2 regions of the Arthrobacter sp. FW306-05-C genome follow, and region 1 is predicted to be linked to the other one. Evidence: riboswitches for the same ligand, from Rfam matches in the RefSeq annotation. Region 1 holds a riboswitch; the other holds the start of a gene.
What was found. Region 1 has a riboswitch for cyclic di-AMP ahead of LFT44_RS08565 (NlpC/P60 family protein). Riboswitches for the same ligand answer to the same signal wherever they lie in the genome.

Region 1 (10,553 bases):
TTGGCGCGGATGGCCGGTCCGGCCAACGCCCCGTTGTACCCCCACGTGGTGATGGTTTTGCCGGCCACGGCGGCAGTGAAGGCACCTGCCTGCAGAGGTTGCGTGACGGTATTCCCCGAAGAGGGGCGTGCGGTTTCATACTCGGCGACGGCGGGGTCCGCGGCCATGATGCGTTGCACGGTCGCGGTGCCGGGTTTAGTGCTCTCAGTGCACGCAGCCAGGGCTGCGGCCGCGGCGGTGGCGACCGATAGACCCAAAAAGCGGCGCCGGTCCAGATGGTGATTCATAGGATTTCCTTTGTGAGCGGAGCTTGCGGCCCCGCCGGTGTCAGATGGGGGTGAGGAAGGTCCCGGAGAGGTTTTGCAGCTGGTAGATCCAGCGGACCCAGACTCCGGTGACCATGAGGATGCCCAGGACAATGAGCATTAACGCGCCCACGATGTTGACGGCCCGGATGTGCCTGCGGATGAAGGTCAGGGCGTTGCTGACCCAGCCCAGTCCCAAGGCCGTGAGGGCGAAGGGGATGCCAAGACCAAGGCAGTAGGCGAACGCCAGCAACGCTCCACGTCCTGCACTGCCGGTTGTGACGCTGAGCGACAGGACAGCGCTCAGGGTCGGTCCCATGCATGGGGTCCAGCCCAGGCCGAACACGACCCCGAGCAGTGGGGCGCCGGCCAGGCCGGTCTTTCGGCTGAGGGTGAGTTTGCGGGTCTGCTGCAGCCAGGGCACCAATCCCAGAAGAGCCAGGCCCATCAGGATCACTATTGCCCCCAGACCGCGCATCAGTGCATCCTGCCAGCGCAGCAGCCAGGAGCCGATCGCCCCGAACGCCGCCCCGTACAGGGTGAAGACGGTGGCGAATCCGAGCACGAAGAGTCCCACTCCCGCCAGGACCCGGCGCCGGTTTTTCGGCTGGGCGGGGTCGGTCAGGCCTGAGACGAAGCCGAGGTATCCGGGCACCAGGGGCAGGATGCAGGGTGACAGGAACGACACCAGGCCCGCTGTCATGGCCAGCGGGATGGCGATCAGCAGCGCACCGGAGGTGACGGTGGAGGCAAAGAAGCCGCCGATGTCCATGGCTCAGGCGGCGTCGGCGGGGCGGAAAGTGACTCCGCCATCGGTGGAGACGACAAGTCCGGCGGTCGTTGCAGCCCAGATCCAGGGACCGCCTTCTGATCCCTCGGACGCCGCGATTGCCTGAACGGTACCGTCAATCTTTCCGGCGTTCTTCCAGCTGGAACCCCCGTCGTTGGACACATACACTGTGCCGTCGGGTGCCACGCCGGCTGCGTCGGCAGCATTTGCGAAAGCGGCGAACTGGATCACCGGAGCCGCCGGCACCGGCTTCCAGGTGTTGCCGGCGTCTACGGACCGCTGAACGCCTTCTGGGGTCGTTGCGAGCACGGTGTCGCTGTAAGGGTTGCCGGCCAGGACGGCCGGGGCGAAGCCGGCACCAGCGGTCCTCCATGTCTTGCCGTCGGTGCTGGTGCGCATCGTCCCGTCAAAGCCGACAAGCCCGGACTTAGTGGTCGTGAGTGCATGGAAGTCCGACTCCCCCTGCCGGGAGACCTGTTCCCAGGTTCTTCCGCCGTCAACGGTTTTCACAAGGCCTAAAGGATTGGGCATTTTCGAGTCCTTGCCGGGATGGCCGGAAGCATAAAAGACACCCTCATCCATGGCGGCCGCGAAACCCATAAGATCATTTGTCGCTCCGACTTTGACGCCGGGATTTTGCGTGATGTCAAAAAGCCCTTCATGGGTCGCCAGCAGTACCTGCCCGCTTTCGGAGTTGACACTCAAGCTATGGACGTGGGAGCTGGGCAGGGCGGACGCCCCGTCCGTGGAGGCAGCCGTGACGGGGGAGCAGGCGGACAAGGTAAACAGCGCGGCCGCTGCGGCAAGTGCAGAGACAGTCAGGTGACGGCGGGAAGGGTACAGGGGCATGGGAAACTCCAAAGACTGGACCGGCCAACCGGGCGGACCAGGGTAACCGGGAAGGGTGACAGGGGAGGTGCCGGCCTCCAGGGGGAAGAGAGCCGGCACCCATTGGGGCGCGGGCTAGAGGGTGGCCAGCAGGTCCTTCATTTCCTGGATTTCGGTTTCCTGGGCGCTGACGATGTCCTTGCTGAGCTGGACTGCGTCGGCGTTTTTGCCGTCCGTGGTCTCGGTCTTGGCCATCATGACCGCCCCTTCGTGGTGGGCGATCATCTGGGTCAGGAACAGTTTCGCGGCTTCGGTGCCCTGGGCCGCGTCGAGCTTGGCCATGTCATCCTCGCCCATCATGCCTTCCATGCTGTGGCTGGAGGCCATGTCGGTAGGCGCCTGGGTGGGCTTGCCCCAGCTTTGAAGCCAGCCGGTCATTTTCTCGATTTCCGGGCCCTGGGCTGCCTTGATCTTGGTGGCCAGGTCGGTCACGGCCGCGGGGATGTTCTGCTTCTTGAGCATCACGTCGCTCATTTCCACAGCCTGGGCGTGGTGCGGGATCATCATTTGCGCGAACATGGTGTCCGCGTCGTTGAACCCGGCAGCGGCTGCTGATGTTGCCGGGGCGGGGCTGGATGACAACATCCCGGAGCTGCTGTGGTTCATCCCGGGCATGCTGTTTGTCTCGGAGGTTCCGCTTCCGGATCCGGTGGAGCATCCGGCAAGGGCGATGGCCGCGGCGATGGCGGCAGCAGAAATTGTCAGGGTCTTCTTCATGAAAATCAGGTCCTCAAAAGTATCAGCGGCGCACGGGGACGCCTTGTAGGTGGCAGCCTAGGTAAGACGGCTGGGCCGTTTGTCGCTGCCGGGTGGACGGTGCGCTGGTGCAGGGCAAGGCGCTGAGGAAGGGTTTACGTTCGGCTGATACAGAGGTCACCGGGGGAGGGGCTGTCCGGTGAGTAGGAATAGGTGCTTGTCCCTGCGGCCGCGGCACCGAAATCCGGCAGCTCATAGGAGGCTGTTCCCGGAAGCGGGGCTGCGAGAGTGGTGGTTCCCGGAGCCAGGACGCAGGCAGCCGCACCGGCCGTCATCTCCGGGCAGGACCCTGCCGGGGCACAGGACGACGCGGATGAACCGGTGACTACAGCGGGAGCCTCAGCAGCACCGTCGGTCATCGTTTTATGGGAGTGGCTGACCGGCATGGTCTGCAGCCGCACGACCGGACCCTCGCCAGCTGCGGTCATGCTGTGACCGGGACCCATGTCGTGGGCGCCGGTCATGACGTGCATGCCGAAGATCCCGGCGATGATGGCCAAGGCAGCTACGAGGAAGCCCGCACTCAGGAGGAAGGCGGTGAGGCGGCGCTGGGATGATGCGGTCACGAGGTCTTCCTCCTTTCAGTCCAGGGCGGCAGTACAGCTTCAGCCTACCGGCACGCCGCTTCAGGCCAGTCGCTGCCGTGCTGGTACAACGTGCGCGGCCGGCATTCGGTTTCACTGCGCCCACGTCGGTTGAGGTGCGGGGCGTTGGTTAGAGGCGGCGGGCCTGTCCGGCCAGCCGCCCGGACCGGTTCCTCCTTCCGGAGCCCGGAAGGAGGAAGTTACCGGGGGAAATGCCTAGTTCGCCGCGAATGTATAGCCGGCGGCGGTGACGGCCTCGCGCACGGCAGCCTCATTTGCCCTGCCTCCTACCAGCAGGCGCGAGCGGCCGCCCGGGACCAGCTCGACAGAAGCCGATTCGACCCCCTCCAGGGAGGAGACGGCCTTCTCGACCGTCTGAACGCAATGCCCACAGGTAAGACCATCCACCGCGAATTCCACGGCGCTGGTTCCGGGCGTTGCCGACGGGACAGCCGAGTCTTGGGTCGAGCAGCAGCTGCACCCGGATGCTGAGGATGCAAGCGGCAGCTGGGTACGGGATTCAGTTCCACACATGTCAGTTTCCATTCCTAGACGAAGGACTTATGGGCGCTGGGGTTGAACGGCTGTGAGAGCAGGTGCAAGGGACCGGCCGGGACATACCACTTCACTGACAACATCCAAAAATATACCCCCACTGGGTATAAGTTTGCAAGTGGGAGGGGAGACGTGGCCCGGCGCGGCGTTACCGGAATGTGACAAGTGTTGATGATGTGACGTATGGTCATAGCCGTGCCCGTTTCTCCAAGTGCGGCACTCCCGAGCAGACTTGCCTAACTCTGCCGCTGCCCGGGATCCATTCGCAACTTTCGTCCGGCAGAGACGGGGAACCCAATGGCGGCCTGCTTCGGGCAGGTCTTGGGGTGAAGCCGTGCCTGGTGCCACTCATGTACCGGTGCGGCCGGGTGTCTCCCATCCGAATCCGACAGCTAACCTCGCAGGCAGTGGGAGAGGCCTTTTCATGCCCAATGGCAAAGCTCACGGCCGCCGCCGCGCGGTCCCCGTCCAGACCAGTCCCCTTGCCGTGCTGTCCAGGTCAGTAGCCGGTAACGCCGGTGCCGCCGGGCGCCAGGCCGCGGTCATCGCCGCAGCGTCCGGGCTTGTCCTTACCAGCGGCATCGCCGCCCAGGCAGCCGACGCCCCGGTCCAGCGCGACGCGGAGCCGGCCTCAAACCTGGAAGTCACCAACCAGGTCCAGACGCCGCTCAGCGCCGACGCCACAGTCCAGATTTCCTTCGAGCGTCCTGTTGTAGAGACCACCCCGGCTCCGGTCGTGGAAGCACCCAAACCGGTCGCAGCGCAGGCACCCAAGGCCCCCGTGGCGCCCGCGGTGACCGCAGCGGTAGCGCCGGCGAAGGCCCAGGTCACGGTGACCCCTGCTGCTGCCGCCCCCGTGGCAGCACCGGCAGCCGGCGGCATCAACGCCATCATGGTTTCCTCCGCCTATGCCCAGATCGGCATGATCCAGGACTGCACCCGGCTGGTGGAGAACGCCCTCAACGCGGCCGGCATCCCCGTCGGGGACCTTGGCCCGATGCAGTTCATGAACTACGGAACGGTAGTCACCGACCCGCAGCCCGGCGACATGGTCATGCAGCCGGGCCATGTCGGGATCTACGTCGGCAACGGCCAGGTCCTCAGCTCCGGCCTGAACGGCAGGAACGAAACCGCCGTCCACCCCCTGACCTGGATGACCGCCAAGGGCGCCGTCACCTTCGTCCGCGCCGGAAAATAAGCGGCCATCCACAGACCACTGAAGGCCGGTGATGCAGTGCCTTGGGGGCACTGCATCACCGGCCTTCAGCATCCCTGCCTCACGGGCGGGGAGTAATTACATGCTCACTGCGGGGCGCCCGAAGCGGCGCAGCCGCAAGGAGTTGGTAACCACCAGAACTGAGCTGGCGGCCATCGCAGCGCCTGCGATCATCGGGTTGAGCAGCCCCAGCGCGGCGACCGGGATGCCGACGGCGTTGTAGAAGAACGCCCAGAACAGGTTGGTCTTGATCGTGCCCAGTGTGCGGCGGGACAGTTCGATGGCTTGAGCGACCTGCCCCAGGTCGCTTCCCATGACCGTCAGATCCGCGGCCGCGATGGCCACGTCGGTGCCGCTGCCCATGGCGATGCCCAGGTCGGCCTGGGCCAGGGCTGCAGCGTCATTCACGCCGTCCCCGGCCATGGCCACTGTCGCTCCGGCGTCCTGCAGCCGGCGCACGGCGGCCACCTTGCCTTCAGGCAGGACCCCGGCCAGCACATCCTCGGCCGGGATGCCGACCTGCGCGGCGACGGTTAACGCGGCCGAGGCGTTATCGCCGGTGAGCAGCACGGGACGCAGCCCCAGGTCCTTCAGCCGCGCGATCGCGGCGGCCGAACCGGGTTTGACGGTGTCGGTGAGGCTGATCAGTCCTGCGGGTTCTCCGTCGATGCCGACCCATACCACCGTGGCGCCGGAGTCCTCCAGCGTTCGCAGCATCTGCTGGCCATCGGCCGGTTCGTTGATGCCGTTGTCCCGCAGCCAGCCTGCGCGTCCGACGACGACTGCGTGTCCGTTGACGGTCCCGCGGACGCCGCCGCCGGCTGCGCTGACAAAGTCGGTGACCGCCGGCAGCGGCGCCGTCGTCCTTGCTGCCCGGGCGACGGCGTGTGCTACCGGGTGTTCGCTTGCCGCTTCCACTGCCCCGGCCAGGGTGAGCAGCTCGTTCCTGCCGGTCCCGTCCAGGCTCTGGACAGCGGACACGGACAGCTTGCCGCTGGTGACCGTTCCGGTCTTATCCAGCACGATGGTGTCCACAGTCCTGGTGTCTTCGAGGACCTGCGGTCCCTTGATCAGGATGCCCAGTTGCGCCCCCCGGCCCGTTCCCGTCAGCAGCGCCGTCGGTGTTGCAAGCCCCAGCGCGCACGGGCAAGCGATCACGAGCACAGCCACTGCGGCGGTGAAGGCCGCCTGCAGGTTACCGGCGCCAAGGAACCATCCGGCGAAGGTGGCGGCGGAAATTCCCAGCACGACCGGAACGAAGACGGCGCTGATCCGGTCGGCCAGCCGGGCGATCGCTGCCTTGCCGCTCTGGGCCTGGCTGACAAGCCGACCCATCTGGGCGAGAGTCGTTTCACTGCCGACACGGGTGGCTTTGACCAGCAGCCGACCGTTCGTGTTGATCGTTGCCCCGATCACCGTATCGTCCACACCCACGTCGACAGGCAGCGCCTCACCGGTAATGAGGGAGGTATCAACGGCGCTCTGGCCCTCCACGACGTACCCGTCGGTGGGGATCTTTTCCCCCGGACGGACGAGGAACACGTCGCCTGGGACGAGCCGCTCAACAGGGACCCGGGACTCTGTTCCGTCCCGGAGCACGGTGGCTTCCTTGGCGCCCAGGTTCAGCAGCGCGCGCAGGGCGTCGCCTGCGCGCTGTTTGGCGTTGGCTTCCAGATAGCGGCCCAGCAGCAGGAAGGTGGTGACGACGGCTGCGACTTCGAAGTACAGGGCGTGACCGCTCATGTTCATGACGGGGTGTGCCGTCATGAACGGATCGGCCAGCAGCTGCCATGCCGAGAAAAAGAAGGCGGCGCTGACGCCGATGGATACCAGGGTGTCCATGGTGGAGGCGAGGTGCCGGGCATTGATGGCTGCGGCCCGGTGGAAGGGCCAGGCGGCCCAGCTGATCACCGGCGTGCTGAGGACCAGAGCCGCCCAGCCCCAGTGCGGGAACTGCGCGGCCGGGACCATGGAGATCACCAGGACCGGCAGGGTCAGGAGGGCTGCCACGTAGAGGCGGGGCCGCAGACTCTTGCCGGCCGCTGCCCGTGCCGCAGCCGCCTTATCCCCGCCAGGCCCGGTTTGCTGTGCCGGCTCCACGTCGGCTGGCGGCTCTTCCGGGGCGCTGTGTTCGGTCTTGAGCGCGGCCGAGTATCCCGTGGCAGTGACAGTGTCGATGATCTGCTGGTCGGATATGGTGCCCGGGACGGTCACCCGGGCCGACTCCAGGGGCAGGTTCACGGTGGCGTCGACGCCTTCGAGCTTGCCGAGTTTCCGCTCGACCCGGGCAACGCAGGACGCGCACGTCATGCCCTGGATGTCCAGCTCGAGGATCCGGGTGCCGGGGGCAAGGGTTTCGGTGCCCACGCCTAACCGCCGGCCACGACGGCGTAGCCCGCTTCGGCTATCGCCGCACCGATCTGTTCGGGGTCCAGCTCGGCTACCGAGGTGATGGTGGCGGCCGAGACGCCATCTTTGTCCAGTGTCACGTCCACACCAGTGACCCCGTCGAGCTCCCTCAGTTCCTCGGTCACCGACGCCACGCAGTGGCCGCAGTGCATTCCGGAAATATTGACAGTTGTCTTTACGCTCATGACGGTTTCTCCTTCGTCCTTAGCGCAGCAGGCGCCCGATGGCGTCTGTTGCTTCCTTGACCTTGGCTTCGCCGGCCTCATCGGAGGCGGCCGCGGCATTCACCACGCAATGTCCTATGTGTTCTTCGAGCAGGCCCAGGCTGACCGCGTGCAGCGCCTTGTTCACGGCCGCGACCTGGGTCAGGATGTCGATGCAGTAGGCGTCTTCACCGACCATGCGGGCGATCCCGCGCACTTGGCCTTCAATACGCTTCAGGCGTCGCAGGTAAGCCTCTTTTTCGCTGCTGTACCCGTAGTCCGCCGCATCGGCGGAAGGGAGGCTATCAATGTTCTGAATCATCGGAATTCCTTTCAGCGCAATCCGATTATATACCCCGGGGGGGTACCTAGCAAGTGCCAGCAGGAATATCTGGTGCATGGCACATGCGTTCCGCAGGGCCCAGACGATGTAGAGAGCGTTCGAATGGTGAACGCGTTAACCCAGTAGAACCATGCGCCGGCGGTGAAGTCTCGGTGGTCCGGAATGGTACGGGGATGAAATTGCCGCGTGTTCCTGCTGCAGCTCCCTCACCCGTCAAAGTCATCCATCAGATCTAAGGCGCCTCACCGCAGGCTTGGGAGCGCGGCTTCAAAAACCCCGGCAGCGGACCCTGCCCATAAGAAGGTAAGCAGGCTTGCAATTGCCGTGAGGGGAGAGCAACCTACTGTCTATACCGGATCGAAGTGTTCTTCGATCCGGTGCGAACGCCGGTGGGTAGGGGGGGGGCGTCGAAGGCCGGCGGCGACGAGTCGGCGAAATACGAGGAGGATAGATCCATCATGCGGCTTAAGGAAAAAGTACTCGCCGGGGCCAGCGCCCTGGCTCTGACGATCACCTTGACGGGTGGCCAAGCGATCGCGAAAGCTCCAGTGGACCAAGGCGGCGGCACGAACAGTCGTCCCGTTGCCACAACGGTGCCCATCACACCAAGCGTGGGTAACTACGAAGGCGAACTTAAAGGTGACACACGGGTCTTCACGCTCACCGCCTTGGAGTTCAAGCAGCAGATTGCGACGTTCCCCATCGAAACCGCCAAGGTGCTCGGCTGGAAGGTCACGGGCAGCGACGACAGTAAGGCTTCCGCGCCCGGCCCCACCCTGGTGGCCTACGAAGGTGAGAAGATCCAGTTTGTACTCACTAACGAGCTGGATCAGCCAACGAGCCTGCATCCACACGGCACGCACGAGCCCAATGACGCCGACGGCGTGGCAGGCATCGATTTTAAGCCCGTCCAGCCGGGGAAGTCAGTAACCTATCCTGCCTACGCCCCGGGCCATGCCGGAACCTTCGCGTACCACACCCATACAAACACGGCCAAGCAGGAACCGAGAGGCCTTGCCGGAATGATAACAATTCTGCCCAGGCAAACCGCGGCAAAAGACAACCCACAGGTAGACGTAGCGATGACGCTCCAGCAATTCAACCCTTCTGCCGATGACGGGATGACGATCAGCAATGGAGCCCCGGCCGTACCAAAACCCGACGGACGTGGAATGTGGCCCTTCAATACCATCAACGGCAAAACAGGCGATGCAGCTGGGGAACCAATTAACATCAACGAAGGCGATCTGGTACAGATCAGGCTCTACAACGCTTCGAGCATGACCCACTCAATGCACCTGCACGGCATGGACATGACGCTTGTGGCGATCAACGGGCACCCCACGACCCCTGCAACAGTCACCACACAGGCCATTGCACCCGGTGAGTTTTTCACTTTGCAGTTCAGGGCTGACAACCCAGGCAACTGGGTCTTCCACTGCAGCTTCCCGGACCATCAGGCCAATGCCGGAAAGTCCGGTTTTCAGGGTGCCCCCGTTGGAATGACACGCATCTTCCACTACAACGGCTTCCAACCGGTCCCTGCGGAGTACTTCGGGCCACCGGCATAAGAATAAGTGCCGCAGGTCCGACTCCCAAGCGAGGAGCCGGACCTGAAGGCGGCGTCCGCGCTTTTCCTTGCGCTTCCTGGATTACTCTCTTCCCGGCCGCAAGAAGGGCTCTACCCACCGGCAGCGGCAGGGCAGGATTCGAGGAGGTCACGGAGCGCCGGGGCACGCAGGATAGCTCTTTCATCAAGCTGTGAAGGACAGGTGGTAAGAGAGCCCACGCGCCCCGGGCAGGAAAGGGCGCTGTTACAGTCCTTCCTGGCGGGGGCCGTTACCGCTGATGGGTAACGGCCACCCTGCCAGCAGGGACGGGCAGTTCAGGTCGTGGATGCCGGCCGTCCTCCGTTCCGGTCGTACCACTGCTCCAGCCAGGTCTGCATCTGGCTGATTTCGGCCAGTTGAGCCTCCTTAATGTTTGAGCAGAGTTCGATCAGTTCGGGGTGTTCGGCGTTGTCGAGGCATTTTTCGGCTTCGCGGACGGCGCGCCAGTGGTGGCGGATCATGGATTGCATGAAGCGGATCTCATATTCGGCCCCGCTGAAGTTTTGCAGCCGTTCCATGGAGCGCATGTCGCCTTGGCTCATCTGCGGCTGATAGTTGATCCCGTACCAGTCCTGCAGCCAGGCCTGCATCTTTTGGATCTGCTGCTGCTGGGCCTCGATGATTGATTGGCACAGGTCTTTGAGTTCCTGGTGGGTGGCTTTCTCCAGGCAGGTCTGTGCCATGGCAATGGCCATCGCGTGGTGATCGATCATGCCGGTGAGGAAGTCCACTTCGAATGTGGCTACCTGCCGGGTTTGCGCCGGAGCATCGGCCAGCGCCGGCGCGGCTCCGGCTGCCCCGGCGCCTGCTGTTGCTCCCAGCGCGAGTGCGGCCGAGGCCGCGACTGCACGGATTTTTGTTCCCATCGTCGGGTACTTCATTTTTCCCTGCCTC
Region 2 (10,553 bases), 560 kb from region 1:
CGTTGAAAATGCCGATGTGGTGCTCCACGCCGGTGACTGGGTGGACGCAGCGCTGCTGGACGAATTCGAGCGCCGAAGCAGGCGCCTGCTGGGCGTGTATGGGAACAATGACGGCGCGGAGCTGCGCCGCCGCCTTCCTGCAACGGCCAGCGCGACCTTGGAGGGCGTCCGGTTTTCGATGGTCCACGAGACAGGGCAGGCGAAGGGCCGCGAACTGCGGTGCGAAGCGTTGTATCCGGAAGCCGATGTCCTGGTGTTCGGGCACAGCCACATTCCCTGGGACACCGCGTCGCCGAACGGGCTGCGGCTGCTGAATCCCGGGTCGCCCACGGACCGCCGCCGGCAGCCCTCCTGCACATTCATGGAAGCCGTGGTCGACGGCGGGCGGTTGGCGGAGGTCAGGCTGGTCGAAGTACGGCGGGACTGACGCGGCCACGCCGAAGGACCGCTTGGCAGGGCGGGGTTACATTGCCTAGGCTGGGAACGGTAAGCATGCTTAGCTTTTTGGCTCACTGTGATCCATTGATCGCAGGCTGCTTCAATTTCCGGGGCGACGAACCAGCCCGAGTCCGCACGAACAGGAGGACCACCATGACTGACCAGTACACCTTCCGTAATCCCGTGACTGCCTACGAAAAGATTTCCCCGCCAAAGCAGCACCAGCCCGAGCCGGGCCTCGACGCCGAATTGACACCCAAGGCTGACCTGGGCGAAGAAACGTACCGCGGAACGGGACGGCTGGAAGGCCGCCGCGCCATCGTGACCGGCGCGGACTCAGGCATCGGCGCCGCAACTGCCATTGCCTTTGCAAGGGAAGGCGCCGACGTCGTCCTTTCCTACCTGCCCCAGGAAGAGGAGGATGCCTCCCGCATCGCCGGGATCATCGAGGCCGCGGGCCGCAAGGCCGTCAAGGTGCCGGGCGACCTCAAGGATTCCGCCACATGCCGGGAAGTCGTTGATACGGCGGTTGCCGTGCTGGGCGGGGTGGACATCCTGGTCAACAACGCCGGGAAGCAGGTGGCCCAGGAGGACCTGCAGGACATCACCGACGAGCAGTTCGACCACACCCTCAAGACCAACGTGTATGCGATGTTCTGGTTGACCAAGGCCGCCGTCCCGCACATGCCGGCCGGCTCAACCATCATCAACACCACCTCCATCCAGGCGTACAACCCGTCCCCCACCCTGGTGGACTACGCCACCACCAAGGCCAGCATCAACAACTTCACCAAGGGACTGGCACAGCAGCTGGCACCCAAGGGAATCCGGGTGAATGCCGTGGCCCCGGGTCCCATCTGGACGCCATTGCAGGTCAGCAGCGGCCAGCCCAAGGAGCAGCTGCCGGAATTCGGCCAGTCGACTCCCCTGGGCCGGGCAGGACAGCCCGCGGAGCTGGCACCCGCCTACGTCTTCCTGGCTTCACCCGAGTCCAGCTACGTGGTAGGGGAAACACTGAACGTCAACGGCGGCAGCCCCACGCCCTAGCCGGTTCCCCGGGCCTGGCTGATCCGCCAACCCGGCGTCAGCCAGCGGCCTGGCCAGCCAGGATCTCATCGGTGGCAGGGTCAGGCTCGCCGTCGAAGAACTGGGCCAGGACAGTCTTGAACACTGTTTCTCCGGGTGCCGCCCGGAGAAACAGTGTCATGGACGACCGCAGCTTCCTGGCATCGATGCCGCCGAAGATGTCCTCCGCGGACTGGTCTGCATGGTTGGCCAGGACCAGGGCGCACTCCAGGAGCCGCGGCCCCAGTACCTCATGATCCAGGTAGGCACGGGCCTCTGCGAGTGAGGAGATGGCGTATTTGCGGGACATTGCGCTCTGCCCCAACCCGGAAATCTGCGGGAAGACGAACCACATCCAGTGGCCGGACTTCCTGCCGACCTGCAGCTCCCCCAGCGCCTGGTCATAGGTGCCGCCGCTGTTTTGCGCGGCAACAAAACGGTCAAGGTCAAAGTGCTCATTCATGCGGATCTCCCGGTTTCGAGGTCAAAGGGTCAAATCTTTTTCAAGGGCGGCTGCCGCCGCCTGAAGCTGCGGGTCGGGGTCGTCCCGCCACCGAGCCAGGACCGCGTTGGCCCGCTGCCGCTCGCGCTCCCCGAGGCCGGACAGCAGCGGCACCAGGACGTCGCCCAGGAGGGGCTGGATCAGGTCTGCAGCCTGGGCAGAACGAAGGAAGCCTTCCAGCCGGGTCAGGTCCGAGTGCCTGAGCAGCCGCACCCGTGACTGCAGCAGCACCACGGCCGCCAACCGGCGCTCAAACACGGGGCGGGAGCCGGGCCGGGGCTGTCCCCACAGGGTGGACGCAAGCATCACCGTGGTGTCGTGGTCCAGGTTCTTGAATTTGCGCAGGGCATCGCGCACCGTGCCGCGCACCGCTCCGATGGAGGAACCGTAAGAGTCCAGCACCCAGCCAAGCCGGTTCCCGACGTCGTCCGCCCGGTACCAGGCGCCCTCGTTCTGGAGGGTCCGGTCAACGAACTCCGCCGCCGCGGACACCACATCCGCAGGGCCAGTCATCGTCCCCGACCGGACGAGGCGTGGCGGATACAAAACGGTGTCCAGGGGCGCGCTTCCAGCCTGCCCTCCGCAATGGGCTCCCCGCACACGGCGCAGGCTCCATAGGTCCCCGCTGCCAGGCGGGCCAGCGCCGCGTCAATCTGGTCCAGGCCGGCCGAGCTCTGCTTCAGGAGCGCCGAAGCCTGCGAGAGCTCAAACGCGATCGTGGCCCCTTCGGGATCGTGCTCGTCATCGACATTGGAGTCCTGCCGGGCCGAATTCGCTGCCTGGATGTCAGCCCGCAGCGCCGGCAGCAACTCCAGGCGCCGCGCCCGCTCCTCTTCGAGCAGTACCCGGAACCGGTCGAAATCTGGCATACAAACAGCCTAGCGGTCGGATCGCGGAGCGCCTGAATGGAAACGGCCAGTGCGATGGAGCCGCGGCAAACATCCCGTGTCCGTGTCCGGGCCGTTACCTATCCTGCAAGCCCGGCTATTAGCCGAGGTCGACACCGGTAACAGCCGTAACGTCCAAACGTTTGCGGAATTCGAGAGGGGAACCTCGTATGTTATCCAAATGTGACAATGCCACCGCATGTGGGTTATGGTCTTCAGGTGTCCCTCTCAGACGGGACATTCCCATCAGTATGCCGAGCCCTGCCACTGATCATGGGATACAACCGCTCCAGCTGGCAGGGACGGGGGAACCAAGTTTCCGCGGCCACTTGTGGCCTTGGGGTTAAGTCGATAGCGCCTCCGTCCATTACGGGGTTGCTTCCGGCCGGGTATCTCCAGCCCGAACCCGACAGCTCACCCCGCAGGCATGGGAGAGGCGATCAACCGTGTCAAAAAATTCCACCACTGCCCGTCACCGCGCAACTCCGGCCCGCTCCATTGTTCTCGAGGGCCTCGCCGTGACAGCCAAGTCCCAGGCCCGCTCGCTGGGCCGCCCCGCGCTCGCAGTTGCTGCAGCGTCCGGCATTGCCTTCGGCGTCGGCGCCCCGGCCCACGCCGGTGTCACCGGCCCTGACACCACGGAAAAGACCAACGTGCAGGCGTACTCCGCACCTGTTGCGGCCCCGGCAGCGGCAGCAGGCAGCGTCCACACCGTAGTTTCCGGCGATACCCTGGGTGCCATTGCGTCTGCTAATGGCGTCAGCCTGAACAGCGTCCTGTCCGCCAACGGACTGGGCCTGTCCTCGATCATCTACCCGGGCGACCAGATCCAGATCCCCGCCGCCGGCTACACCGCGGCACCGGCACCGGCTCCGGCCCCTGCAGCAGCACCCGTGCAGACCGCAGCCGCCGCTCCGGCCAACACCGGCATGAACATGTCCTACGCCTCGGCCACCCCCGTGTCCGCCCCCACCGGCAGCGGCACCGGCGCTGCCATCCTGGCAAACGCCTACGGCCAGCTGGGCATCAAGCAGGACTGCACTGCCATGGTTGAGAAGGCGCTGCGCTCGGTGGGCAAGTCCGTTGGCGATCTTGCCCCCACCCAGTTCTTCCAGTACGGCACCGTGGTCGGCGCTCCTGCGCCCGGCGACCTGATCATCACCTCCGGCCACGTTGGCGTTTACGCCGGCAACGGCCAGGTTGTCAGCGGTGGCGTGAACGGCTACGACACCCAGGTGCACTCCATCAGCTGGCTCGGCGGCTACTCAGCGGTCCGCGTCGCCTAGTCTTCGCATCACCGCAGGCGCCCAACAGCGCAGGCATTAGACAGGAGGGCGGCAGCCGGTCATCCGGCTGCCGCCCTCCTGTCGCATCCGCCGCCTGCCCCCGCAGCCGTCAGGTCCCGCAGAAGGTCATATAGTTGCCGAAGTCCTCGGGGGCGCCTTCGGCGTAGCGTTCCAGCCCGGGCCGCTCGGTGAAGGGGTCACTGACTGCCTCCAAAAGCTGCTGCAAGGGTGACAGGTCTCCGGCCGTGGCAGCGGCCAATGCCTCCTCCACGAGGTGGTTCCTGGGAATGTACGCCGGGTTGACGTTGTCCATCAGCTCCGCGTCCGGTTCGAGTGCCTGCCACCGCTCCGCCCAGGAATCAAACGCAGCCAGATCAAGAACCATGCCGCGCACCGGACGAAGGTCGCCACGGGCGGCCTTGCCCAGGTTACGGAAGAAGAGGGTGTAGTCCACGGGACCGTCCTTCAGGATGGCAAGGGCGCCGTCCACCAAAGCGGACGTGGTTTCCTCGTCACTTCCCCCGCGGCTGCCAAGGCCGAGCTTGGCATTCATGCCACCGGTCCACGCCCTGCTGTAGTGGCCCCGGAAGCCGCCGAGCACCTCCACTGCGGGCGCAACCGCCTGCTCCTGGGCTTCATGGATGAGCGGCAGCATCGCCTCGGCGAGCCGGGCAAGGTTCCATTCAGCAAGAACCGGCTGGTTCGCGTAGGCGTAGCGGCCGCTGACGTCGATGGAACTGTAAACGGCTGCGGGATTGAACGCGTCCATGAACGCGCACGGGCCGTAGTCGATGGTCTCCCCTGAAATGGTCATGTTGTCCGTATTCATGACCCCGTGCACGAATCCCACCAGCATCCAGCGGGCCACCAATTCCGCCTGGGCCGAGACGACCGAGGCGAACAGCTCAAGGTAGGGGTTGTCGGCGTCGGCGGCGTGCGGGTAATGCCTGCTGATGGCGTGGTCCGCCAACCGCTTCAGGAGATCCATGTTTTCGGTGGCACGCGCGTACTGGAAGCTGCCCACGCGCAGGTGGCTGCTTGCCACCCGGGCCAGGACGGCGCCCGGCAGCATGTCGTCGCGCCGGACTTGGCGGCCTGTTGCCACGACTGCGAGCGAACGGGTGGTGGGGATGTGCAGGGCGTACATCCCCTCGCTGACGAGGTACTCGCGCAGCATAGGCCCGACGACGGCACGGCCGTCCCCGGCGCGGGCGAAAGGCGTGCGCCCCGAGCCTTTGAGGTGGAGGTCAAGGAGCCGTCCGTTGCGGTCCGTGACCTCACCCAGCAGGAGGGCCCGTCCGTCCCCGAGCAGGGGTGAGTATCCTCCGAACTGGTGGCCTGCATACGCCTGCGCAACGGGCGTGGCGCCAGGCGGAACATGGTTTCCCGCCAGCAGCCGTACACCTTCGGGGCTGCGCAGGTACTCCGGGTCCAGTCCCAGCTCCCGTGCCAGCTCCTCGTTCAGGACAAGGAGCCCTGGGTTGGGGGCTTCCTCGGCCTGCCAGGGAACAGCGAGTTCTGACAGTTCACGTGCGAAGCGGCCATCAAGGGCCACTGTGGATTCAGCTGCTGCCGTCATGGTTTAAACCCTATCGCCGTCGTTATGGCCCGCCGCTTCCCGCTCCGGTTGCCGCCGCGGGGGAACGGCTATGCGCTGCAGGTCATGGGCTGCAATGACGGTGGTTCCCCCAGCACGTGCCTGCGCCTGCTCCGCAAGCCGGGACATGTCGTCGCCATAGCGTGCGGAAAAGTGTGTGAGCACCAGGGTCCGGGACTTTCCGGATGCCGCCAGCTCCCCTGCCTGTCCGGCGGTGAGGTGCAGGTACTGCTTCGCCAGCCCGCCGTCGTCGTCGCTGAAGGTCGACTCAGCGACCAGCAGGTCGGTGCCGTCGGCCAGTTCCTCCGCGCCCGGGCACGGCGCGGTGTCCATGATGAACGCGAAGCGCTGGCCGGGCCTGGGAATGCTCATGTCCTCCACCGTGACTGCTCCGAGGTACCCCTGGCGCTGCAGCGTGCCGACGTCGGGCCCTTGGACTCCTGCCGCCCGCAGCCGCTCCGGTAGGAAGGTGCGGCCGTCAGGCTCGGTGAGCAGGTATCCGTACGTTTCAATGCGGTGCCTAAGAGGCCGGATCTCGAGGCCGTCCGCCACGGGGCCGGAGCCGGAGTACGGATGGAGCCGCAGGTCGATGCCGGGTGAACTGACCGCCAAGAGGGCCCGGACCACCTGGTCTCCGGAGGCCGGGTAATGCAGGTGAACGGGGTGTGCGGCGCCGTCCAGGGCCATTCGGGACAGTACCCCCGGCAGGCCGTAGCAGTGGTCACCGTGCACGTGCGTGAGGCAAATCCTGGTGATGCGGCTGGCCGACACCCCGGCATGGATCATCTGGCGCTGGGTGCCCTCGCCGGGGTCAAACAGAAGTCCTTCGCCGTCCCAGCGAAGGAAGTAGCCGTTCTGATTCCGTGTGCGCGTAGGAACCTGGGAGGCCGTGCCCAGCACCACGAGTTCACGCACCGGGGGCGTCCGCCATCTCCGCATGCAGCCCTTTGGCGTAGGCAGCCTGGCCAAGGTGCTGCAGGCAGTCCCCCAGGATGCTGACCAGCCGCACCCCAAGGGTTACGGGCGGGTCCCAATGCCTGTCGACCACACGGTCCAGGTCCGGATCATCAATACCTTGCAGGGCCCTGGCGGTCTGCCGGTGGACCGCATCGTAGTATTCCTGCAGGACTTCGCCGGTCGCCCTGACGGTGTCCACCTGTTCACTTGTGTGGCCGTAGCCCGTGTCCCGCTCCGCCAGCGGGAGCCCGAAACGGGATACAAAGCCTTCTCCCGTCCACACCTGCTCCAGCCCGAAGGCGGAGGCCACCTGCGCATCTTCCACCCGGCCCGTGTGCCAGATCAGCCAACCGATGGAGTTGCCGTTGCCGGCAGGGCGGCGCTGCAGGTCCGCCTCGCTGAGCCCCTCCAGAACTTGGCGGACGAGGGCCGGGAGCCGGTCGAAGGCCTCCAGCAGCAGTTCCTTGGATTGCATCTGTCTCCCTTCCCACCGGTCCGGACCCCGCGGGCCCGGACCTTCAGCTGCTAGCGTTCCAGGTCGTCGGGCTCGAATTGGCTGAGCGGCGAGCCGCCGAAGTTTTCCTCGTCGTCACTGGCGTCCGCTTCAGGACCGGTGGGGTTTTCGCCGAAATCGACATCGGCCGCTGCCTCCCCAAGCGTGGGCGTATCCGGGGGCACCTGCTCGTCGCCGGCGCGGTAGCGGGCCTGGGCGCTTTCGTCCCGCAGTGTCTGGTCGCTCAGGAAGTCCTCCTCTTCACCCGAGACGGCCTCGTCCTGCAGCAGGGGGTCCTCCCGCCAGCGTTCCGGATTGTTCTCCGCAGCACCGGGGTAGTTGTCGGGTTCCCCCATCACGGGGTCCAGTTCCAGGGACGATGCCGCGCCGGGAGTTTCATCGAGAAGCACGTCGTCCTCCTCCACAACTTCCAGCTCATCGTCAGGGACGTTCTGCTCAGTCATGATGATGCCTTTCACGTTGTCGTACAGCGAACAATAGTAAGCATACTGACGAACTGGGGTGGATGTGAACCGTCATGGGTAAGGAACAGGCAAATGGGACAGAACGTGAGGGCAAGCAAGGAGAATCCCATGAAACCGAATATGTCCCCGGACGGGTCCGCGGCACAGCCGTCCCGGCCCCAGTCCTTTACCGCCCGGATGTCCTTTATGTGGACCGATGGATTAGGCCGGGCCAGCATCCGCGCCATCCAGGCATTGTCAGTTTTGGCGCTTGCCTGGGTAGTGGTCTCGGCCGCCATCCGCGTCCCGCTTGTCACCATCCCGGTACTGGTTGCGTTGATCCTCGCGTCGGCGATGGCTCCTGCCGTCCGTTGGCTTGCAGCCCGGGGCTGGCCGCGCGCCCTGGCCGTACTGTCCTCATTCCTGGTGATCCTGGTGGTGGCTGCCGGCGTGGTCGGCGGAATCATCGCCCTCGTCCGGCAGCAGGCCTCCGTCCTGGCAGCCCGGGCAGAAGCAGGTATTGGCCAACTGCAGCAATTCATCACCACCGGTCCCGTGGCCCTGATCAGTGACCAGATCGACGCGGCCCGCAGCGAGTTCCAGAAGTTCCTGGCGGGAGGAAGTTTGGGCGCCGACGCATTGACGGGGCTACGGACGGCCGGGGAAATCGTGGCGGGTTCAGTCTTGACTGCCGTGGTCCTGTTCTTCTTCCTCAAGGACGGTGAGAAGATCCGCGGCTTCCTGATCGGCTTCCTCCCCGGGACCCGCCAAGGAAAGGCGCACCTGGCGGCCGAACGCAGCATCGTGGTGCTGGGCGGCTACGTCCGCGGGACACTCATCATCGCGGCCATCGACGCCATCATCGTCCTGGCCGGGCTCCTGATCCTGCAAGTTCCGTTGGCCGTCCCCCTGGCCGCGGTGGTCTTCCTGGGCGGCTTCATTCCCATTATTGGCGCAACCACCGCCGGCAGCCTGGCGGTGCTGGTGGCCCTGGTGGAGAACGGGCCAGTTCCCGCGCTGGTGGTTTTGGTGATCCTGGTCGCGGCCAACCAGTTTGAGCACCATATCCTCCAGCCCTTCTTCATGGGCCGGGTCCTGCGGATCCACGGGCTGGTGATCATCCTGGCACTGGCCGCGGGGGCGACGCTGGCAGGCGTCATCGGTGCGCTGCTGGCCGTGCCGCTGGCCGCCGTCGGCTGGACCATCTACAAGACGCTGGCCGAAAGGGAAACACCCGGCCCGGAGCCTATTGCTCCGCCAGCGCCCGGCGCGTAATGCGCCCTGAACAGCGCTTCTGTGACTTCTGGCCCTAGAGCACCGGTGGCACCCGGGCCAGTCTTGAAAGGCAGGAGCCAGTTAACGACAAGCAGGAAGCGCGGCCATGACATCCCAGAAACCCATTGCTGTGGGCACCAACGACTCAGCGCAAAGCCAGTCCGCCGTCCTGTGGGCCGCCCGGCGCGCCCACCGCGCAAACCTGCCCCTGGTGATCCTCCACGTGGTGGACGACCGGTGGGTTGCCGAACCCTACCCGTGGTTCGGAACGCTTCAACAGGCCGGGGAAGAACTCCTGAAGACCGCCGCCGGACGCCTCGAAGGAACGGTGCCCATCACCGCTGAAACAGAGTTGCTTACCGGCAGCGTGGGTGGATCCCTGGCCAAGTACTCCAAGAGGACCTCGATGATGGTCATCGGTTCCGGCAGCGGCCATCTCGGCGGCACCCTTGCCGACCGCGCACTCCAGGTGGCCACTGCCGCCAAAGTCCCTGTGGCCGTCGTCGGAACCCAGGACCTTGAAGGCAGGGCCGGAGTGGTGGTCGGCATCGACGGATCCCCCGAGTCGACCCAGGCCGTCGCCTTTGCGGCCGCGGAGGCAGACCGCGAAGGCGACGAACTCACTGTCGTTTATGCCGTTGATGTCCCGGATCCTGTCATCGACGCCGGCCTGTCGCCCGCAGCCATGGCGGACCTCATCGCTGACGAGGAACGCGTGGTGCTGTCCGAAGCGGTGGCAGGGCTCAAGGAAGACTACCCGGACCTGATCGTGCACCAGCGCCTTGATACCGAACGGCGCGCGGTGGACGCCCTGGTGGAGGCCGCAGCCGGGGCAAGGCTGCTGGTGGTGGGCAGCCGCGGCCGGGGCGCCTTTAAACGCCTCCTGCTCGGTTCCACCGCTCACGGCGTCCTCAAGCACCTTCCGTGCCCCGTGATCATCACCCGGACTGACGCTGCCCGCACGATGTAGGCTGCACCGCCTGCCGGTCCTCCTGCCGGCACTCCGTATTCCGTACGCCGAAGGTTCGACGCCATGAAAAAGCCCGCTGCCATCATCATGCTGATCCTCGGGATCCTCATCACGCTCCCCGGTTTGGCCGCACTGGCGGGCGGAGCCGTGGCCTCAGCGGTGGGAACCATCCAGGGCGACGGCTACCTGACGTCCGGTACGTCACGGTTTTCCGTCAATTCCTTTGCCCTCACCTCGCCTCGGGCCGACGCCATCGGCGAGGACGTTCCCGGCAGGCTGCCCTTTGACATCGGAAAGCTGAGGCTGCGGGCTGCATCAGTAACGCCGGACAAGCCCGTGTTCATTGGCATTGGCCGGCAGGCCGACGTGGAGCAGTACCTGTCAGGCGTGCATCACTCGGAGCTGCTGAACATCCGGCAGCAGCCCTTCCGTGCGGACTACCGCGACGTTCCGGGCAACAATCCTGCAACCCCGCCTGCCGACCAGCGCTTCTGGAGCGCCTCCGCAACAGGATCCGGGCAGCAGGAGCTCACCTGGAACATCGCGCCCGGCGCCTGGGAAGTGGTGGTGATGAACGCCGACGCCTCCCAAGGGGTGGATGTGCGGCTGCAGGCAGGCT

Region 2: it holds a riboswitch for cyclic di-AMP, as region 1 does, so the genes downstream of both, LFT44_RS11090 (C40 family peptidase) here and LFT44_RS08565 (NlpC/P60 family protein) in region 1, are expected to answer to the same signal.

Annotation. Positions count from the first base shown of each region.
Region 1 covers NZ_CP084556.1:1,846,083-1,856,635, forward strand. Annotated here, with positions in the region: gene LFT44_RS08535 (multicopper oxidase family protein) at 1-287, opposite strand, end outside; gene LFT44_RS08540 (cytochrome c biogenesis CcdA family protein) at 328-1,077, opposite strand; gene LFT44_RS08545 (F510_1955 family glycosylhydrolase) at 1,081-1,944, opposite strand; gene LFT44_RS08550 (DUF305 domain-containing protein) at 2,059-2,700, opposite strand; gene LFT44_RS08555 (hypothetical protein) at 2,835-3,305, opposite strand; gene LFT44_RS08560 (heavy-metal-associated domain-containing protein) at 3,540-3,857, opposite strand; cyclic di-AMP (ydaO/yuaA leader) riboswitch at 4,102-4,299, shown strand; gene LFT44_RS08565 (NlpC/P60 family protein) at 4,303-5,076, shown strand; gene LFT44_RS08570 (heavy metal translocating P-type ATPase) at 5,173-7,404, opposite strand; gene LFT44_RS08575 (heavy-metal-associated domain-containing protein) at 7,464-7,688, opposite strand; gene LFT44_RS08580 (metal-sensitive transcriptional regulator) at 7,708-8,028, opposite strand; gene LFT44_RS08585 (multicopper oxidase family protein) at 8,412-9,620, shown strand; gene LFT44_RS08590 (DUF305 domain-containing protein) at 9,935-10,540, opposite strand.
Region 2 covers NZ_CP084556.1:2,401,172-2,411,724, forward strand. Annotated here, with positions in the region: gene LFT44_RS11065 (metallophosphoesterase family protein) at 1-427, shown strand, start outside; gene LFT44_RS11070 (glucose 1-dehydrogenase) at 592-1,485, shown strand; gene LFT44_RS11075 (DUF1810 domain-containing protein) at 1,523-1,966, opposite strand; gene LFT44_RS11080 (DNA alkylation repair protein) at 1,988-2,518, opposite strand; gene LFT44_RS11085 (TraR/DksA family transcriptional regulator) at 2,515-2,874, opposite strand; cyclic di-AMP (ydaO/yuaA leader) riboswitch at 3,165-3,335, shown strand; gene LFT44_RS11090 (C40 family peptidase) at 3,339-4,178, shown strand; gene LFT44_RS11095 (protein adenylyltransferase SelO) at 4,288-5,757, opposite strand; gene LFT44_RS11100 (ribonuclease Z) at 5,761-6,690, opposite strand; gene LFT44_RS11105 (mycothiol transferase) at 6,683-7,207, opposite strand; gene LFT44_RS11110 (hypothetical protein) at 7,258-7,689, opposite strand; gene LFT44_RS11115 (AI-2E family transporter) at 7,819-8,964, shown strand; gene LFT44_RS11120 (universal stress protein) at 9,071-9,934, shown strand; gene LFT44_RS11125 (DUF4389 domain-containing protein) at 9,998-10,553, shown strand, end outside.